2 regions of the Actinokineospora sp. genome follow, and region 2 is predicted to be linked to the other one. Evidence: riboswitches for the same ligand, from Rfam matches in the RefSeq annotation. Region 2 holds a riboswitch; the other holds the start of a gene.
The links. A riboswitch is a leader RNA that binds a small molecule or an ion and turns the genes downstream of it on or off. The one in region 2 is predicted to bind glycine.
Positions count from the first base shown of each region.

Region 1: linked by a shared signal. The riboswitch ahead of gcvP (aminomethyl-transferring glycine dehydrogenase) and the one ahead of gcvT (glycine cleavage system aminomethyltransferase GcvT) in region 2 are both predicted to bind glycine.

Region 1 covers NZ_JBQTHF010000008.1:63,038-72,739, forward strand. Annotated here, with positions in the region: gene ACT4N7_RS04215 (RNA polymerase sigma factor) at 1-108, shown strand, start outside; gene ACT4N7_RS04220 (aldo/keto reductase) at 115-942, opposite strand; gene gcvP (aminomethyl-transferring glycine dehydrogenase) at 1,072-3,939, opposite strand; glycine riboswitch at 4,112-4,211, opposite strand; gene ACT4N7_RS04230 (GNAT family N-acetyltransferase) at 4,290-5,057, shown strand; gene ACT4N7_RS04235 (MerR family transcriptional regulator) at 5,054-5,620, opposite strand; gene ACT4N7_RS04240 (bifunctional nuclease family protein) at 6,161-6,634, opposite strand; gene ftsR (transcriptional regulator FtsR) at 6,787-7,524, opposite strand; gene garA (glycogen accumulation regulator GarA) at 7,536-7,991, opposite strand; gene gcvH (glycine cleavage system protein GcvH) at 8,107-8,487, opposite strand; gene ACT4N7_RS04260 (CDP-alcohol phosphatidyltransferase family protein) at 8,671-9,279, opposite strand; gene ACT4N7_RS04265 (hypothetical protein) at 9,345-9,557, opposite strand; gene ACT4N7_RS04270 (AMP-binding protein) at 9,685-9,702, opposite strand, start outside.
Region 2 covers NZ_JBQTHF010000046.1:5,252-14,953, reverse strand. Annotated here, with positions in the region: gene ACT4N7_RS16425 (TetR/AcrR family transcriptional regulator) at 1-599, opposite strand, end outside; gene ACT4N7_RS16420 (acyl-CoA dehydrogenase family protein) at 696-1,847, shown strand; gene ACT4N7_RS16415 (acyl-CoA dehydrogenase family protein) at 1,858-3,027, shown strand; gene ACT4N7_RS16410 (alcohol dehydrogenase catalytic domain-containing protein) at 3,122-4,204, shown strand; gene ACT4N7_RS16405 (energy-coupling factor ABC transporter permease) at 4,354-5,061, shown strand; gene ACT4N7_RS16400 (PDGLE domain-containing protein) at 5,058-5,420, shown strand; gene cbiQ (cobalt ECF transporter T component CbiQ) at 5,423-6,178, shown strand; gene ACT4N7_RS16390 (energy-coupling factor ABC transporter ATP-binding protein) at 6,175-6,948, shown strand; glycine riboswitch at 6,980-7,074, shown strand; gene gcvT (glycine cleavage system aminomethyltransferase GcvT) at 7,363-8,463, shown strand; gene gcvH (glycine cleavage system protein GcvH) at 8,482-8,859, shown strand; gene glyA (serine hydroxymethyltransferase) at 8,868-9,702, shown strand, end outside.

The DNA.
Region 1 (9,702 bases), on a different contig from region 2:
GCGGGCGACCGGGACGCCGCGCGCACCCAGTACGAACTGGCAGCCCGCAGCACGCTCAGCGTCCCGGAGCAGCGCTACCTCAACTCCCGCGCCGCCCAGCTCACCTGAACCGACTCAGCCCTCGAAGTCGTCCGGGTTCGGGCCGTAGCGCGTGCCGGTGTCCAGGCCCGCGAGCACCGCGAGGTCGTCGTCGGCCAACTCGAAGTCGAACACCTCGATGTTGGCCTTGATCCGCGCGGGCGTCACCGACTTCGGGATCACCACGTTGCCGAGTTGGACGTGCCAGCGCAGCAACACCTGCGCGGTCGACTTGCCGTACTTCTCCGCGATGCGGCTGACCGTCGGGTCGGCGACCAGGTTGCCCTGGGCCAGCGGGCTCCACGCCTCGGTCGCGATGGCGTGCGCGGCGTGGTACGCGCGCAGCTCGGCCTGCGGCAGGTTCGGGTGCAGCTCGATCTGGTTGACCGCCGGAACCGTGTCGGTCTCGGCGAGCAGGCGCTCCAGGTGCGGCACGTGGAAGTTGGACACGCCGATGGACCGGGCGCGACCCTCGGCGCGGATCTTCTCGAACGCGCGCCAGGTGTCGACGTAGGCGTCGCGGCCGGGCGAGGCCCAGTGGATCAGGTACAGGTCGACGTAGTCGAGCTTGAGCTTCGCCAGGCTCTCGTCGAACGCGCGCAGGGTCGAGTCGTAGCCCTGGTCGGAATTCCACAGCTTGGTGGTGACGTACAGCTCCGCGCGCGGCAGGCCGGACGCGGCGATCGCGGCGCCGGTCCCGGACTCGTTGCCGTAGATCGCGGCGGTGTCGATGCCGCGGTAGCCGGCCTCGATCGCGGTGGTCACCGCGTCGCCGACAGCGGCGTCGGGTACCTGCCACACGCCGAAACCGAACTGCGGGATGGTGGTGCCGTCGTTGAGCTTGACGTCAGGAACGTTGGGCATGAACCGACTTCCTCTGCGTGACCGGCTTGATTCGTCCACCAGCGAACAACTGCCTGCCGCCCGGTATTTCTTCCCGAACCGCCGCGCGGCCCCACCGATTCACTCGATAGGGCCGCGCGGTGCAGGTGCTCACCCGCTGTAGGCGTCCAGCGGCGGACAGGAGCAGACCAGGTTGCGGTCGCCCTTGGCGCCGTCGATGCGGCGGACCGGCGGCCACACCTTCGCGGCGGTGATCCCGGCCGGGTACACGGCCTCCTCGCGGGTGTACGGGTGGTCCCACTTGCCCGCGATCGACGCGGCCGTGTGCGGTGCGTTGGCCAGCGGGTTGTCGGCCGCGGGCCAGTCCCCCGCCGCGACCCGGTCGATCTCGCCCTTGATGGCGATCATGGCCGCGCAGAAGCGGTCCAGCTCGGCCAGGTCCTCGCTCTCGGTCGGCTCGACCATCAGCGTGCCCGCAACGGGGAACGACATCGTCGGCGCGTGCAGCCCGTAGTCGGCGAGCCGCTTGGCCACGTCGTCCACGGTGACGCCGGTGACCTTGGTGATCCCGCGCAGGTCGAGGATGCACTCGTGGGCGACGAAGCCGCCCGCCCCGGTGTAGAGGACCGGGAAGTGCTCGTCGAGCCGCCGGGCGACGTAGTTGGCAGACGCGACCGCGGTGAGCGTCGCGCGGCGCAGGCCGTCGGCGCCCATCATCCGTACATACGCCCAGGAGATCGGCAGGATCGACGCGCTGCCCCACGGCGCGGCGCTGATCGGGCCGACCCCGGTGGCCGGTCCGGCCAGCGGCTGCAGCGGGTGGTTGGGCAGGAACGGCGCGAGGTGCGACCGCACGCCGATCGGGCCGACGCCGGGGCCGCCGCCGCCGTGCGGGATGCAGAAGGTCTTGTGCAGGTTCAGGTGCGAGACGTCCGAGCCGAACTTGCCGTAGCGGGCCAGGCCGATGAGCGCGTTGAGGTTCGCGCCGTCGACGTAGACCTGGCCGCCCGCGTCGTGCACCAGCCCGCACACCTCGCGCACGGTGTCCTCGTACACCCCGTGCGTGGACGGGTAGGTGATCATGATCGCGGCCAGGTCGGCGCGGTGTTCCTCGACGGTCGCGCGCAGGTGGGCCAGGTCGATGTTGCCCGAGTCGTCGCACTTGACGACCGCGACGCGCATGCCCGCCATGACCGCGCTGGCCGCGTTGGTGCCGTGCGCGCTCGACGGGATCAGGCAGACGTCGCGCTCGCCGTGGCCCTGGCTCCGGTGGTACGCGCGGATCGCGAGCAGGCCCGCGAACTCGCCCTGGCTGCCCGCGTTCGGCTGCAGGCTCACCGCGTCGTACCCGGTCAGCTCGGCCAGCCATGCCTCCAGGTCGGCCACGATCCGCAGGATGCCCGCGGCGTCCTCGGCGGGCGCGAACGGGTGCAGGTCGGCGAACGCGGGCCAGGTGATCGGCTCCATCTCGGCGGTCGCATTGAGCTTCATCGTGCACGAGCCGAGCGGGATCATGCTGCGGTCGAGCGCGACGTCCTTGTCCGACAGGGTCCGCAGGTAGCGCAGCAGCGCCGTTTCGGAGTGGTGCGTGGCGAACACCGGGTGCGTCAGATAGTCCGACGTGCGGACCAGCGCGGCGGGGATGGCGTCGGCGGTGTCGGCGTCGAGCGCGTCGACATCGCCGGTCACGCCGAACGCCTGCCAGACAGCGCGCAGGTGCTCGCGGGTCGTGGTCTCGTCGGCGGCGACGCCCACGTGGTCGGCGTCGGCCAGGCGCAGGTTGACGCCCAGCTCGCGCGCCGCGGCGACGACGTCGGCCGCCTTGCCGGGCACCCGGGCGAGCACGGTGTCGAAGAAGGCGCCGTGCGCCACGTCGACCCCGCCCGCGCGCAGCCCGGCGGCCAGCACCGCGGCCATCCGGTGCGCGCGGGTCGCGATCGCGCGCAGGCCCTCGGGGCCGTGGTAGACCGCGTACATCGACGCCACGACAGCCAGCAGCACCTGCGCGGTGCAGATGTTGGACGTGGCCTTCTCGCGGCGGATGTGCTGCTCACGGGTCTGCAGGGCGAGCCGGTAGGCCAGGGCGCCGTCCGCGTCGGTGCTGACGCCGACCAGGCGGCCGGGGAGCTGGCGCTCCAGGCCCTTGCTCACGGCCATGTAGCCCGCGTGCGGCCCGCCGAAGCCCATCGGCACCCCGAAGCGCTGCGTGGTGCCCACGACGACGTCCGCGCCGATCTCGCCGGGTGGGCGCAGCAGGGTGAGCGCCAGCAGGTCGGCGGTGACCGCGACCTTGGCGCCGCGCGCGACCGCGTCGGCGATCAGCGCCTCGTGGTCGCGCACCGCGCCGGACGCGCCGGGGTAGGACAGCAGCACACCGAAGAAGTCGCCCTCGGGCAGCCCGTCGGCCAGGTCGGCGACGACGACCTCGATGCCGAGCGGCTCGGCGCGGGTCTCGATGACCGCGATCGTCTGCGGGAAGGTGTCCGCGTCGACCACGAACCGGGCCGACTTCGACCGACCCGCCCGGCGCACCAGCGTCATCGCCTCGGCCGCCGCGGTGGACTCGTCGAGCATGGAGGCGTTGGCCGTGGGCAGCCCGGCCAGGTCGGCGACCATGGTCTGGAAGTTGATCAGCGCTTCCAGCCTGCCCTGGGAGATCTCCGGCTGGTACGGGGTGTAGGCGGTGTACCAGGCGGGGCTCTCCAGCACGTTGCGGCGGATCACCGGCGGGGTGAGCGTGCCGTAGTAGCCCAGGCCAATCATCTGGGTCAGCACGCGGTTGCGCCCGGCCAGCTCGCGCAGCTCGGCCAGCGCGCCCGCCTCGGTCGCGGGCGCGGGCAGGTCGAGGGTCAGCTCGCCCTCGCGAATCGACTCCGGCACCGCGTGCCGCGCCAGCTCGTCGAGCGACCCGACGCCGATCGCGGCGAGGATCGCGGCCAGCTCGGCGGGCCGGGGCCCGATGTGGCGGTCGGCGAACGGGGTGCCGTGCTCCAGCGCGGCGAGGGGGATGCGGTCCATGTGCGAGCCTCCGGCGTTCGGGGTCGGGCCGAGAGCGGGCGCGTGCCCGCTGGGCCCTCCCCCTCTGTCCGTGCCCGGTTGGCCGGGCGCCTGAGAGCTTCGTCCGCGGGCGGACTTGCACCTTCGGCGGGGCGCCCCGGTGGTGACCGGGAAACCCGCTTTCCAGAGGCGTCTCGCCCGCGCGGTCCGTTTGCCTGAGAGGTTCCGGGGAGGAGTTGCTCCTTCGGCGCCGATCCGGTGGGTGCACCGGTCGACTCTCCCGCGCGGGTTTGTGCGACGACCAGGTGAGTCTAACCCGTCGGGGCGTAACTCGATTGCCCGCGGCCGGGTGTTCGCGGTCCACTGCGGACATGGACACCGCCGCGCTCGACGCCTTCGACCAGCAGCTTCGCCGCGACCTGAGCCCCGGCGACGGCCACACCGCCGTCGAGCGCACCGCCCGGCTCACCCGCCAGGTCAGCACGATCCCGCAGGGCTGGTCCGGGATTGTGTGGTCCGACCTGGACGAGGACACCGCCGACGCGGCCATCGCGGCGGAGGTGGCGCGGTTCCGGGGCGTCGCGGGGTTCGAGTGGAAGCACTACCACCACGACCGCCCGGCCGACCTGCCCGCGCGGCTGCTGGCCGCGGGCCTGACCGCCGGACCGGACGAGGCCGTGCTGGTCGCCGAGGCCGCCGCGGTGCCCGACTTCGCCCCGCCCGCCGGGGTGACGCTGCTCGACGTGACCGACGCGGCCGGGATCGAGCGGGCCGTGGACGTGCACGGGGACGTCTTCGGCTACGACGTCGGCGGGCTCCGGGCCCGGCTGCTGGCCCAGCTCGCGGCCGCGCCGGACACCCTCGACATGGTGCTGGCCGTCGCGGGGGACGTCGCGGTCAGCGCCGCCCGCACGGAGTACTACCCCGGCACCGAGTTCGCGGGCCTCTGGGGCGGCGGCACCCTGGAACCCTGGCGCGGCAAGGGAATCTACAAAGCCCTGGTCAGCCACCGGGCCCGCCGGGCACAGGCCCGCGGCGCCCGCTACCTCCAGGTCGACGCGCTGCCGACGAGCGGCCCGATCCTGGCGCGGGTCGGGTTCACCCGGCTCACCACGACCACGCCGTACACCTTCGGCTAGCCGGCGTTGCGGGTCTTGCGTCGCTGGGTCAGTTCGTCCTCGGTCGGCTGGGTCAGCTCGACGCCGTCCGCGCGTTCCGCGGGGAACTCGTGGATGGTGCCGCTGATCTCGCGGATCGCGCCGCTGACCGCGATGCCGAACACGCCTTGGCCGCCCTGGAGCAGGTCGACGACCTCTTCCGGCGAGGTGCACTCGTAGACCGTGGTGCCGTCGCTGAACAGGGTGATCTTGGCCAGGTCGCGCACGCCGCGGCGGCGGAGGTGCTCGACGGCCACCCGGATGTTCTGCAGCGAGACGCCCGTGTCGAGCAGGCGCTTGACGACCTTGAGGACCAGGACGTCCTTGAACGAGTACAGCCGCTGCGACCCGGAGCCGTGTGCGCTGCGCACCGTCGGGACGACCAGACTGGTGCGCGCCCAGTAGTCGAGCTGCCGGTAGGTGATCCCGGCGATCTGGCACGCGGCAGGACCCCGGTAGCCGACGAACTCGTCCGGCAGTGAGGCGTCCGGGAACAGTTCGCCCTGCTCTCCGGCGTCAGCCCCGACGGGACCGTGCTCGAACACGCCTGCCTCCCCTCGTCCGGCCACCGCTGGCCGGCGAACGAGACCGCACGTTCCGCTGTGGGGAACCGTCGGCCGAGCGGATCGACCGGTGTGCTCCTGCACCGAATCACACCGGCGCGATTCGCTCATCCCTGACGGTAAGACGGGCACGGGTACAGGTCAACGCGACGCGCGGAACAAGAGCGAAGCCAAGCAAACCACACTGGTTCGAGACCCGCCGCAACGCAGGCAACCACGCAGTTCGTCCACCCACCCGGACGGCGCGAAGCCCCAACCACACCGAATCGCGCCGCGCCACACCGTGGTTTACCCACCTCGACGGCGCGCAGCGCCGAGCCACGCTGGATCGCGAGAGAACGCACCGTGGGTGACCACGCAATTTGGTTACACACCTCGATGGCGCGCAGCGCCGAGCCACGCTGGATCGCGAGAGTCCGCACCGTGGGGGTCTGGGGCTCGGGCCCCCAGAGACAACGCGGAGCGCACCCGGCTCATGCTCTCCATGAGCATGGGTCCCCCATGCGCGGCGCGGCGCGGCTCTCAGGTGTCGGCGCCGCGGAAGTCCTCTGGCGAGACGGAGTCGAGGAACTCGCGGAACTTCTCGACCTCGTCCTCCTGCTCGTCGGGGATGATGAGCCCGGCCTCCTGCAGCACCGAGTCCTCCGCGTGGATCGGCACGCCGACCCGCAGGGCCAGGGCCACCGAGTCGCTGGGCCGGGCGGACACCCGGACGTCGCCGTCGAACACCAGTTCGGCGAAGAAGGTGCCCTCGCGCAGGTCGGTGATTCGGACCTGTTCCAGTTCGCGGCCGAGCGCGCCGATGACGTCTTTGAGCAGGTCGTGGGTCAGCGGCCGCGCGGGCCGCACGCCCTGCTGCTCCAGCGCTATCGCGGTCGCCTCGACCGATCCGATCCAGATCGGGAGGTACCGCTCTCCTTCGGTCTCACGCAGCAACAAGATCGGCTGGTTCGCGGGCAACTCCACCCGCACTCCCACGACGCGCATCTCGCTCATCGGGCTCGCCTCCCTCCGCTCGCTGGGGCATCGGCGTCCCGTCCTGTCGAGGATCGCTCATCGCCTACTTCGACGCTACCCGCCATCCGGTCCCCACGCCGGAGTATCTCATGGTGATCAGATCACAATGGGCTACCACGTGGGGTGGAAAATCAGTTTCCGGTCACTCGCCGCAGACCGGCCTTCACCAGCAGCGAGTGCAGTCCGACCGAAAGCGCCGCCAGTTCGCGCGCGATCTCGTCGGCGCGCGCCCGCGCCGCCGGGTCGCGCTGCCGGTACATCGGCGCCACGATCTGTTCCAGCAGGCCGACCTCGCGGTCCGCCGACGCCCGGAACGCCCGCAGGTGTCGGGGTTCGATGCCGTACTCGGCCATCGCCGCCGCGGTGCGGGCCACCTCGACCGCGGCCGAGTCGTAGAACCCGGCCGGGCCCGGCCGCAGCAGGCCGTACTGCTCCAGGTCCGCCAGCAGCGCCTCGTCGGTGCCCGCGCGCGCGAGCAGTTCCTCGCGGGTGAGCCGCAACTCGGGGCGTGGGGCGAACTCCTGCGCCGCGGGCGGCTCGGTGGGCACGGCGACCAGCCCTCGCGGCGGGCGGGGCACGGCCACGACGACCTCGGGGGTGCCGCCGCGGTCGGCCTGGTCGAGCTGCTCCCGGATCACCTTGAGCGGCAGATAGTGGTCGCGCTGCGCCGCGAGCACGAACCGCAGCCGCGCGATGTCCGCCTCGGTGAACCGCCGGTATCCCGACGGTGTGCGCTCGGGGCTGACCAAGCCCTCGGTCTCCAGGAACCGGATCTTGGAGATGGTCACGTCCGGGAAGTCGGGGCGAAGTCGCGCGAGTACCGCCCCGATGCTCATCCCGTCACGCGCGGACCGACCGGCCGCCGTCACGGTGATACCTCCTAGGCGCCCGCGCCCGCGGGGGTGAGGAACACCAGGCGGAACTTGCCGATCTGAACCTCGTCTCCGCCGGAGAGCACCGCCTGGTCGACCGGCTCGCGGTTGACGTAGGTGCCGTTGAGGCTGCCGACGTCGATCACCACGAACTCGCCGCCCTCACGGCGGAACTCCGCGTGCCTGCGGGACACGGTGACGTCGTCGAGGAAGATGTCGCTGTCCGGGTGCCGTCCCGCGCTGGTGGTGTCGCGGTCGAGCAGGAACCGGGACCCCGCGTTGGGTCCGCGCTTGACCACCAGCAGGGCGGTTCCGGCCGGAAGGGCGTCGACGCCCGCCGGGACCGCGGAGGGGGCTTCCACCACACCCTCCGGGTCCGCTTCCTTGAGGAAATCTGCCCGGAATACCGAAGTCCGCTCCGGAGACTGCTCCGGCGGGACGCCGGGCCCGTCGTTCGTGCTCACCTGAGCTCTCCTCCTGCTGGTCAATTCCGCTGAACAGGGCTAAACGTACCGTGCGCGATCAGCAGGGGGGATGGTGGCACCCCTCCCGGTCGCGCGCGGCCGAACGAAGATCGTCTCACGCCTCGGTGATCGCCTGGTAGGCGTCGGCGTCGAGCAGCGCGTCGAGCACGTCCGGGTCGTCGACGGTGATCTCGAAGAGCCAGCCCTCGCCGTAGGGATCGGAATTGAGCAGCTCAGGCTGGTCGACCACCGGATCGTTGACGGCGACCACTTCGCCCGCCACCGGGGCGTAGATCTCGGACACGCTCTTGGTCGACTCGACTTCGCCGACCGGCGCACCCGCGTCCACCCGGTCGCCGACCTCGGGAAGCTGGACGAAGACGACGTCGCCGAGTTGCGATTGCGCGTACTCGGTGATGCCGACGCGGATGATGACCTCGCTCTTGGTCGCCACCCACTCGTGTTCGTCGGTGTAGCGGAGTTCTTCGGGAATCACCTTGTGTCGCCCTCTCACGACTGGGACAGGTCGGCAGATCCTAGTGTCCCGAGTTGGAGGTTCGGTGCCGGATCCGGTGATCCGCGTGGTGGCTGGCAAGGCGGCGGGAAGTTCGTAGTACCGGGTTGTACTTGGGCTTTCCGGCAACGCGGCCAGGCGCCGCGCGGGCGCCGGAGGCGGTGCCTAACCTCTGACTCGGGACACTAGAGTGCGCAGCGCCGCCCGCGTCTGCACGACATAGAGCAGGCCGGACCAGAGGAAGAGCAGGCCGCCCCAGATGGCCAGGCCGTAGGCGATCGGGCGGGCCGCGGTCGCGGCCGTGGACGCGCCCTGGCCGAGCAGCAGCAGGGGGAACGAGTACATCAGGTTGAACGTCGCGGCCTTGCCGATGTAGGTCACCTCGGGTGGGGCGAACCCGCCCCGGCGCAGGACCGCGATGCAGACCGCGACGAGCAGGTCGCGCCCGACCAGCACCGCGGCCACCCACCACGGCACGATGTCGCGCAGCACGAACGCCAGGATCGTGGCCAGGGTGTAGAGCCGGTCGGCGGCGGGGTCGAGCAGCGCGCCGAGCCTGCTGGTCTGGTTGAGCCAGCGCGCGATCTTGCCGTCGAGCCAGTCGGTGAAGCCACTGAACATCAGCACGGCGATGGCCCAGCCGTCGGCCTGCGGGCCGAGCAACAGGTAGAGGAAGACCGGGACGCCCGCGAGCCGGAGCATGCTCAGCACGTTCGGGATCGTCCACACGCGGTCGGACAGCTCACCCGCACTGCTCTGCGCATCCTCGGCCATGGCCGAAGCGTATTCGGCGGCACCGCCCGGGCCGACATGAGCCCGCGGGTGCGAGTCCGCGCAGGTCAGGCAGCCGATCGGTCGTCGCGGCCGGGTGACCACCCCTGGCGCTCAAGCGCCTCCGCGGTGAGCGCGCAGGGCCTGCCGAACCCGTCGAGGCCGATCCAGCGGGCGCCGCCGCGGCCCGGCTCCAGCACGAACGCGTGGCCGCGGCTCCACACCACGCTGCACGGCGCGGTGGGCAGCCCGCGCGGGGCCGGATCGGCGTCCTCACTCATGCCATCCCCTCGCAGGCTCGGTGATGCCGCTCGCAAGCTCGCTCATTGCCGGTGCCTCCGACAGCAGTGTCCGGCGCCGGTCCGCGGGCGCGGAAGCCCGTCCACATCATGGACGGGCGCCGCGCGGTCAGCCGCGCAGCTCCGG
Region 2 (9,702 bases):
AGGCCGGCCACGAAGGCGTCCAGCGCCAGCTCGAAGCTGTCCGCGTCGATCTCGTCGGCGTGCTCGCGCAGCCGGTGTGCCTGCGTCAGGTGCGGGTAGCGGTCCACGTACACCTGCACGTCGTCCTCGAATCCTCGGGAGAACGAGCTTATCGCCGCGCCGAGGACGAGGTATTTGGTCGACGCGCCGATCATGGTGGCGTAGCGCGGCGGCCAGCCCGCGCGCACCAGACCGCCGTGTACGGCGTCCGCGCGCTCCAGCGCCGCGGGCCGGCGCGCCGGTCCGGTGGCCAGCAGCGGCACCATGTTCGGGTGCGCGGCCAGCGCCGCCCGGTAGGACCGCGCCCACGTGCGCAGGCCCGCCGCCCAGTCCGCGGCCGCGAAGTCCCGGACGTCCACTGTGGACACGATATCGTCGGCGATGTCCTGTAGCAGCTCGTCTTTCGTGCGGTAGTGGCTGTAGAGCGACGGTGCGCGCACGCCGAGTTCGCTCGCCAGCTTGCGCATCGACAACCCGGCCAGGCCGGCGCTGTCGATCATGGCTAGGGCGCTCGCCCGGATGCGCTCCCGGCTCAGGATCGGCGTGCTCGGCCGCGGCATGTCTCCCACCTCACCCCCGGCGGTGGTTGCCGGGACAGGTCGACTGATCCTATCCTGGTAAACCTAACACCGTATGGTTTACCGACGGGAGACGCGATGGATCTGGCCCTCACCCGCGAGCAGCAGGCGCTGTGGGATCTCGCCAGGGACTTCATCGACCGCGAGGTCGTGCCCAACGCCGCCGAGTGGGATCGCCGCGAGCAGGTGGACCGCGCCATCGTCGGCAAGCTCGGCGCGGTCGGCTTCCTCGGCATGACCATCCCGGAGGAGTACGGCGGCTCCGGCGGCGACCACCTGGCGTACTGCCTGATGATGGAGGAACTCGGCCGCGGCGACTCCGCGATCCGCGGCATCGTCTCGGTCTCGCTCGGCCTGGTCGGCAAGTCGATCGCGGGCTACGGCACCGAGGAGCAGAAGCGGCACTGGCTGCCCCGGATCAGTTCCGGCGAGTCGCTGGCCTGCTTCGGCCTCACCGAGCCCGATACCGGCTCCGACGCCGCCAACCTGTCCACCCGGGCCGTGCGCGACGGCGACGACTGGGTGCTCACCGGTTCGAAGATGTTCATCACCAACGGAACCTGGGCCGACGTCGCGCTGATCTTCGCGCGCAGCGGCGGCCCCGGGCCCAAGGGGATCAGCGCGTTCCTGGTGCCGACCGCGGTGGCGGGCTTCGCGCACCGGGAGATCAAGGGCAAGCTCGGCCTACGTGGACAGTCCACAGGGGAGCTTGTGCTCGACGGCGTGCGGGTGCCCGATTCCGCGCGCCTTGGCGAGGAAGGCGTCGGCTTTCGGATCGCCATGTCCGCTTTGGACAAAGGCCGGATGTCGGTGGCCGCCGGGTGTGTCGGACTGGCCAAGGGCGCGCTTGAGGCCAGCGTGAAGTACGCGGGCGAGCGCACCCAGTTCGGCAAGCCGATCGCCGGTTACCAACTCGTGCAGGAGATGCTGGCCGACATGGCGGTGGCCACCGACGCGGCGCGGCTGCTGGTGTGGCGGGTCGCCGACCTGATCGAGCGCGGGAAACCGTTCGGCACCGAGGCGTCCATGGCGAAGCTGTTCGCCAGCGAGAACGCCGTCACCGCGGCGAACCTGGCGATCCAGGTGTTCGGCGGCTACGGCTACCTCGACGAGTACCCGGTCGCGAAGTTCCTGCGCGACGCCCGCGTGATGACGCTCTACGAGGGCACCAGCCAGATCCAGAAACTGCTGATCGGCCGTTCGCTGACCGGCATCAACGCATTCGTCTGAAGGTGGAGTCGTGGATTTCGGTCTGAGTGAGGAAGAGCGCGAGGTACGGGACTGGGTGCGCACCTTCGTGCGCAAGGAGATCCAGCCGCTGGAGCCGGAGGTGCTGCGCCGCGAGCGCGCCCACCAGCCCGGCCTCACCCGCGACGAGCTGACCTCGTTGCAGCTCAAGGCGAAGGAGTCCGGCTTCTGGGGCGTGCAGACGCCGGAGGAGTACGGCGGCATGGGCCTGGGCGCGGTGCTGACCGCGCTGCTGGAGGTCGAACTCGGCCGCTCGTTCGTGCCGTTCCGGTTCGGCGGCGACGCGGACAACATCCTCTATTTCGCCAACGAAGAACAGAAGCAGCGCTACCTGCTACCGACGATCGCGGGCGAGCGCCGCTCCTGCTTCGCGATCACCGAACCCGGCGCCGGGTCGGACGCGAAGGCAATCCGCTGCTCCGCCAGGCAGGACGGCACGGACTGGATCATCAACGGGGAGAAGACGTTCATCACCGGCGGCAACGAGGCCGACTTCACGATGGTGTTCGCCGTGACGGACAAGGCGAAGGGCGCCGACGGCGGCGTCACCTGCTTCCTGGTCGACCGCGCGGCGGGCTGGCGTTCGGAGTACATCGACACCATGGGCGAGTGGGGTCCCGCGGCGCTGGTGTTCGAGGACGTGCGGGTGCCGAAGGAGAACATCCTCGGCGAGGTCGGCCGCGGCTTCGAGCTGGCCATGAAATGGATCGGCCGCGGCCGCTACCTGCTGCCCGCACGGGCGCTCGGCGGCTGCGAGCGGCTGGTGGAGATGGCGATCGGGCAGGCCAACACCCGGGTCACCTTCGGCGAGCCGATCGCCAACCGGCAGGCGATCCAGTGGATGCTGGCCGACTCCGCGGTGGAGATCGAGGCGCTGCGGTGGCTGGTGCTGCACGCCGCGTGGGTGGTCGACCAGGGCGGCGATTCCCGGCACTGGCAGTCGATCGCGAAGCTCTACGGCGGCGTCAAGGCCAACGAGATCGTCGACCGGGTGCTGCAGATCCACGGCGGCATGGGCTACACCCGCGAGCTGCCGGTCGAGCGCTGGTACCGCGAGCTGCGGCTGCTGCGCATCTACGAGGGCACCGACGAGATCCAGCGCCGCACGATCGCCCGCAACCTGATCAAGGGGCACGCGAGCGTGTCCGGCACACTCGGCTAGAACCGAAGAAGGGAGCGAGCGTGCGAGCGAACCCGTGTCACAGGGCGTCCGCGAGCGGCGTCCCGAAGCCTGCGAGGGGGCGTCCGTGAGCCACATGGTCAGGGCAGCTGTGCTGTCCGAGCAGGGAAAGCCGTTGCACGTCACCGAGATCGTGCTGCCCGAGCCCGGTCCGGGACAGGTGCGCGTGCGGGTCGCGGCCACCGGTGTCTGCCACTCGGACCTGTCCCTGGCCAACGGCACGCTGCGCCAGCCGGTGCCCGCGGTGCTCGGGCACGAGGGCGCGGGCGTCGTGGTGTCGGTCGGCGACGGCGTCACCCGGGTGGCTCCCGGCGACCACGTGCTGCTCAACTGGGCGCCCGCGTGCCGCGAGTGCTGGTTCTGCGCGTCGGGGGAGCCCTACCTGTGCGAGCGCGCGGCGGACGCCGCCGGGGTCCCGCACGCCACCCTCGCCGACGGCACGCCGCTGTACCCGGGGCTCGGCACGGGCGCGTTCGCCGAGGAGACGATCGTGCCCGAGCGGGGCGCGGTGAAGATCCCGGCCGACGTGCCCCTGGCGCAGGCCGCCGTGCTGGGCTGCGCGGTGCTGACCGGCGCGGGCGCGGTGTTCAACACCGCGGCGGTCACCGCGGGCCAGGCGGTGGCGGTGGTCGGCGTCGGCGGCATCGGGCTGTCGGTGCTGCAGGCCGCGCGGATCGTCGGTGCCGACCCGATCATCGCGCTCGACGTGCACGAGGCGAAGGCCGAGCTGGCCCTCGCCCAGGGCGCCACCCACTTCGTCGTGTCCGACGACAAGGCGCCCAAAGCGGTCCGCGCGCTGACCGGCGGCCGCGGCGCCGACGTCGCCTTCGAGTGCGTCGGACACCCGGCGGCCATCCGCACGGCCTGGTCGTCGAGCAGGCGCGGCGGCCAAGTGGTCGTGGTGGGTGTCGGCTCGGCCAAGGCGATGGTCGAGTTCAGCGCGCTGGAGCTGTACTGGTTCGGCCGCACGCTCACCGGGTGCCTGTTCGGCTCCACCGACCCGGACGTCGACGTCCCCCGGCTGCTGGAGCTGGTGGGCTCCGGTCAGCTCGACGTCGGCGGGCTGGTCACCTCGACCACCGACCTGGACGGCATCGAGGCCGCCTTCGAGGACATGCGCGCGGGCCGCGGCGGCCGCACGCTCGTCCGTCTGGACTAATTTGTCCCAGCGCGCGGGGTACGGGCAAGCCGACTCGGGAAACCGTCCGAATGGACAGTGGTGCGACCGCGAGGCTGTTGCCAAGCTCTGGCGGTAGCGGACGTTTGGCAACTAGGCTGGGCGGACTTCGGTCCCGCAAGGAGGTGTCCATGTCCACCTCGGTCGCGATGCACATGAGTGATGGCCTGCTCAACACCACCACCTCGCTGCTGTTCATCGGCGTCTCCGTCGTCGGCGTCGCGATCGCCGCCGGCAAGGCCCGCGCCGACCTCGACGACCGCACCGCGCCCATGGCGGGCCTCGTGGCGGCGTTCGTCTTCGCGACGCAGATGCTCAACTTCCCCGTACTGCCGGGGGTGAGCGGCCACCTGCTCGGCGGTGCGCTCGCCGCGATCCTGGTCGGCCCCTGGGTCGGCGCGCTCTGCGTGTCGATCGTGCTTGTCGTGCAGGCGTTTGTGTTCGCCGACGGCGGCCTGACCGCACTCGGCGCCAACATCACCAACATGGCGCTCATCGGCACCGCCGCGGGCTTCCTCGTCGCGGTCGCGCTGCGCCGCGTGGCCGCCCGCGGCCGGACCGGTCTGATCGGGGTGGCGTTTGTCGCCGCGCTGCTCAACACCGTGGTCGCGTCGCTCGGCTTCGTCCTGCAATTCGCGCTCGGCGGCGACGCGGCGTTCTCCCTCGGCGGTGTCGCGGCCACCATCGTCGGCGTGCACGTCCTGATCGGCATCGGCGAGGGCGTCATCACCGCGCTGACCGTCGGCGCCGTCGCCGCCGTCCGGCCCGACCTCGTCTACCTGCTGCGGGGCACCCAGCGGCAGCTCGAACTGCGCACCCCGGAGGTGGAGCGGGCATGAGCACCGAGACCGCCAACCGCAAGAGCCTGCGCTTTCTGCTCGGCTTCCTGCTCGTCGCGCTGGTCCTGGCGGGCGGGGTGTCCTATCTGGCCGATTCCAACCCCGACGGCCTCGACCACGCCACGCTGTCCGGCTGCGAGGTAGTCGAGACCGACGGCGGCAAACAGCTCAACGGCTCGTGCATAGCGCAGAACGCGAAAGAGCACGAGCTGGCCTCCGGCCCCCTGGCCGACTACACCGTGGGCGGCGACGACACGCTGACCGGGCTCGCGGGCGTGATCGGCGTGGTGGTCACCCTGATCGTGGCGGGCGGACTGTTCTGGCTGCTGCGCAGGCGGCCCGCGCCCGTCAAGGACTAGGGGTGGGCGCGGGCCACCTCCTGCACCGGCCGGGCACCTCCCCGGTGCACCGGCTGCCGCCGCAGGTCAAGGTCGTCTCGGCGCTGGCGCTGGTGCTGTGCGTGGTGTCCACGCCGCGGACCGCGTTCTGGGCGTTCGGTGTCTACTTCGGACTCCTCGCCTGCGTGTGGGCGGTCGCGCACATCCCGCCGCGCTGGATCGCGGTGCGGGCGCTGATCGAGGTGCCGTTCGTGGTGCTCGCGCTGGCGCTGCCGTTCCTCGACGGAGAACCCAGGTTCGAGGTGTTCGGGCTGAGCCTGTCCGAGCCGGGCGCGCTGGCCGGGTGGAACATTCTCGCCAAGGGCACCCTCGGCGTGCTGGTCTCCCTGACGCTGGCCGCCACGACCGCGCCGCGTGAGCTGATAGTCGGTATGCAGCGGCTACGGGTGCCCGCGATGGTGATCACCATCGCCACGCTGATGCTGCGCTACCTGGAGGTCATCGCGGCCGAGGCCAGGCGGATGCGCACCGCGCGGATCTGCCGGGGTCACGACCCGCGGTTCCTGTGGCAGGTCGGCGCCACCGCGCGCGGCATCGGCACACTGTTCATCCGCAGCTACGAGCGGGGCGAACGGGTGCACCTCGCGATGGTGTCGCGCGGTTGGGCGGGCATGATGCCCGACCAGGGCGGGGGTCCGGTCGGCCGCGCCGCCTGGCTCGCCGGTCTGGCGCCCGCCGCGCTGGCCGCGGCCGTGCTCGGGACGGCGCTGTGGGCGTGACGCCGGAGGTCGCCGCCGATGCCGCCGGGGTCACGCGCGCCCCGGCCGCCCTGCTCGTCGAGCGCCTCGCCTACGCCTACCCCGACGGCCACCAGGCCCTCTTCGGCGTCGACCTGCGGGTGGCGCCGGGGGAGCGGGTCGCCGTGCTCGGGCCCAACGGCGCGGGCAAGACCACCCTCGTGCTGCACCTCAACGGCGTGCTCGCGGGCGGCGCGGGCCGGATCGAGGTGGCCGGGCTGCCGGTGCAGAAGGCGAACCTGCGCGAGATCCGCAGGCGGGTCGGCATCGTCTTCCAGGACCCCGACGACCAGTTGTTCATGCCGACCGTGCGCGACGACGTGGCGTTCGGACCGGCCAACTTCGGCCTGCGCGGGGCCGCGCTCGACGCCCGGGTCCGCCAGGCGCTCGACGCCGTGGGCATGGCCGGGCACGCCGACCGCTCGCCGCTGCACCTGTCCGGCGGCCAGCGCCGCCGCGTCGCGCTGGCCACCGTGCTCGCCTGCGACCCCGAGATCCTGGTGCTGGACGAGCCGTCGGCGAACCTCGAACCCGTCGCCCGGCGCGAACTCGCCGAGGTGCTGCTCGGCCTCGGCCGCACGATACTGATGGTCACCCACGACCTGCCGTACGCCTTGCAGCTCTGCCCGCGCAGCGTGCTGATCGACGACGGCGTGGTGATCGCCGACCGCCCCACCCGCGACCTGCTCACCGACACCGCGCTGCTCGCCGCGCACCGGCTGGAACTTCCGTTCGGGTTCCGGCTCGACTAGGGTTCGCCCGACAACCGAATACCGGGCCGTACGAGCCGGAACGGGAGAGCCCCCAGCTACTCCAGGTGGGGCACCGAAGGAGCAAACTCCCCGGAAACTCTCAGGTAAACCTACCGTTCCAGGCCAGGCCACTCTGAAAAGCAGGCGCGAGTCCGGCGCCTCACCCACGGTGCAAGCCGCGTTCCGGCGGCGAAGCTCTCAGGTGCCATGACAGAGGGGGAGTTCCCAGCCGTGGGACGGGTGTGCCCCGTCCTGCCTACCGCAGGAGCTCCCGATGTCGCTCGCCTTGAACGCCCCTGGGTTGTCCACATCCCCTCGATTCATCCACAGCATTTCCGGCGGGGCGGCGTTCGCGCGCCCGCCGTGTCACGCTGCAAGGACAGTATTCAGCGCGCCGAAGGAGATCGAACTTCCATGAGCACCCCCTCCCCGCTGCACGCGGTGCACGAGGCCCTCGGCGCCTCGTTCACCGACTTCGCAGGCTGGGCGATGCCCCTGCGCTACGGCAGCGAGCTGGCCGAGCACCGGGCGGTCCGCGCGGCGTCCGGCCTGTTCGACCTCAGCCATATGGGTGAGATCGGGCTGACCGGCCCCGAAGCGGCCCGGGCCCTGGACCACGCGCTCGTCGGCAACCTGTCGGCGGTGAAGCCCGGCCGCGCGCGGTACACAATGATCTGCGACGCCGAGGGCGGCGTGCTCGACGACCTCGTGGTCTACCGGCTCGCCGAAGACAGCTTCATGGTGGTGGCCAACGCGTCCAACGCCGCCACCGTGGCCGCCGCGCTGCGCGAGCGGGCGGGCGGGTTCGCCGTCGAGGTGGACGACCGCTCGGTCACCACCGCGCTGATCGCCGTGCAGGGCCCGACCTCGCCCGCGATCGTTCGCGCGGTGACGGGCGCCGACCTGGACGCGCTGAAGTACTACGCCAGCGTCCCGGCCACGGCCGCGGGCCACGACGTGCTGCTCGCCCGCACCGGCTACACCGGCGAGGACGGCTTCGAGCTCTATGTCGACGCCGCGAAGGCCACCGACGTCTGGCGCGCGCTGACCGACGCGGGCCAGGAGCACGGGCTGATCCCCGCCGGTCTGGCGTGCCGCGACACGCTGCGGCTGGAGGCCGGGATGCCGCTGTACGGCAACGAACTCGGCCCCGAGCAGACCCCGTTCGACGCGGGCCTCGGCCGGGTCGTCAAGTTCGACAAGCCCGAGGACTTCGTCGGCCGCGCCGCACTGGAGCGCCGCCGCGACACCGACGTCGCGGACAGCGTCCTCGTCGGGCTCACCGGCACCGGCAAACGCGCCGCCCGACACGGGTACTCGGTGCTCGACGCCGACGGCGAGCCGGTCGGTACCGTCACCAGCGGCGCCCTCTCCCCGACTCTCGGCCACCCGATCGCCATGGCGTACGTGCCTGCCGCGCTCAGCGAGCCCGGCACGGCCCTCGCGGTCGACATCCGTGGCTCCGTCACCCCGGTCGAGGTCGTCAAGCTGCCCTTCTACACGCGTCCCGCCTGATCAGGAGATCGAGAAGAGATGAGCATTCCAGAGAACCTCGGCTACACCGCCGAGCACGAGTGGGTCGACCTCGGCGAGGGCGGCGCGGCCACCGTGGGCGTGACGAAGTACGCCGCCGACGCCCTCGGCGACGTGGTCTTCGTGCAGCTCCCCGCGGTCGGCGACAAGGTCGCCAAGGGTGAGGTGTGCGGCGAGATCGAGTCGACCAAGTCGGTCAGCGACCTGTTCGCGCCCGCCGACGGCGAGGTCGTGGAGATCAACGAAGCGGTCGTGGACAGCCCCGAACTGGTCAACATCGACCCGTTCGGCGACGGCTGGCTGTTCCGCGTCCGGGTGGACGACGAGCCCGAGCTGCTCGACGCCGCCGCGTACGCCGAGCTGACCACCGAGAGCTGAGAGAGCACATGAGCACATTCGGACAGTCCCTTGCCGAGGTCGACCCCGAGGTGGCCGCCGCGGTCGGTGCCGAGCTGCGCCGCCAGCAGACGACCCTGGAGATGATCGCGTCGGAGAACTTCGCGCCGATCGGCGTGCTGGAGGCCAACGGCTCGGTGCTGAACAACAAGTACGCCGAGGGCTACCCGGGCCGCCGCTACTACGGCGGCTGCGAGCACGTCGACGTCATCGAGCAGCTCGCGATCGACCGGGTCAAGGCGCTGTTCGGCGCCGAGCACGCCAACGTGCAGCCGCACTCCGGCGCGCAGGCCAACGCGGCGGCCATGGTGGCCGTGCTGAACCCGGGCGACACCATCCTCGGCCTCGACCTCAGCCACGGCGGGCACCTGACGCACGGCATGCGGATCAACTTCTCCGGCAAGCTCTACAACGTCGTCGCCTACCACGTCGACAAGGACAGCGGTCTGGTCGACATGGCCGAGGTCGAGCGGCTGGCCCAGGAGAGCAAGCCGAAGCTGATCATCGCGGGCTGGTCCGCCTATCCGCGGCAGCTCGACTTCGCCGAGTTCCGCCGGATCGCGGACTCGGTCGGCGCGCTGCTCATGGTCGACATGGCGCACTTCGCCGGGCTGGTCGCGGCAGGCCTGCACCCCAACCCGATGCCGCACGCCCAGCTCGTCACCACCACCACGCACAAGACCCTCGGCGGTCCGCGTGGCGGCGTCGTGCTGTGCACCCAGGAGCTGGCGAAGAAGGTCAACTCCGCGGTGTTCCCCGGCCAGCAGGGCGGGCCGCTGGAGCACGTGATCGCGGCCAAGGCGGTGTCGTTCAAGATCGCCGCGA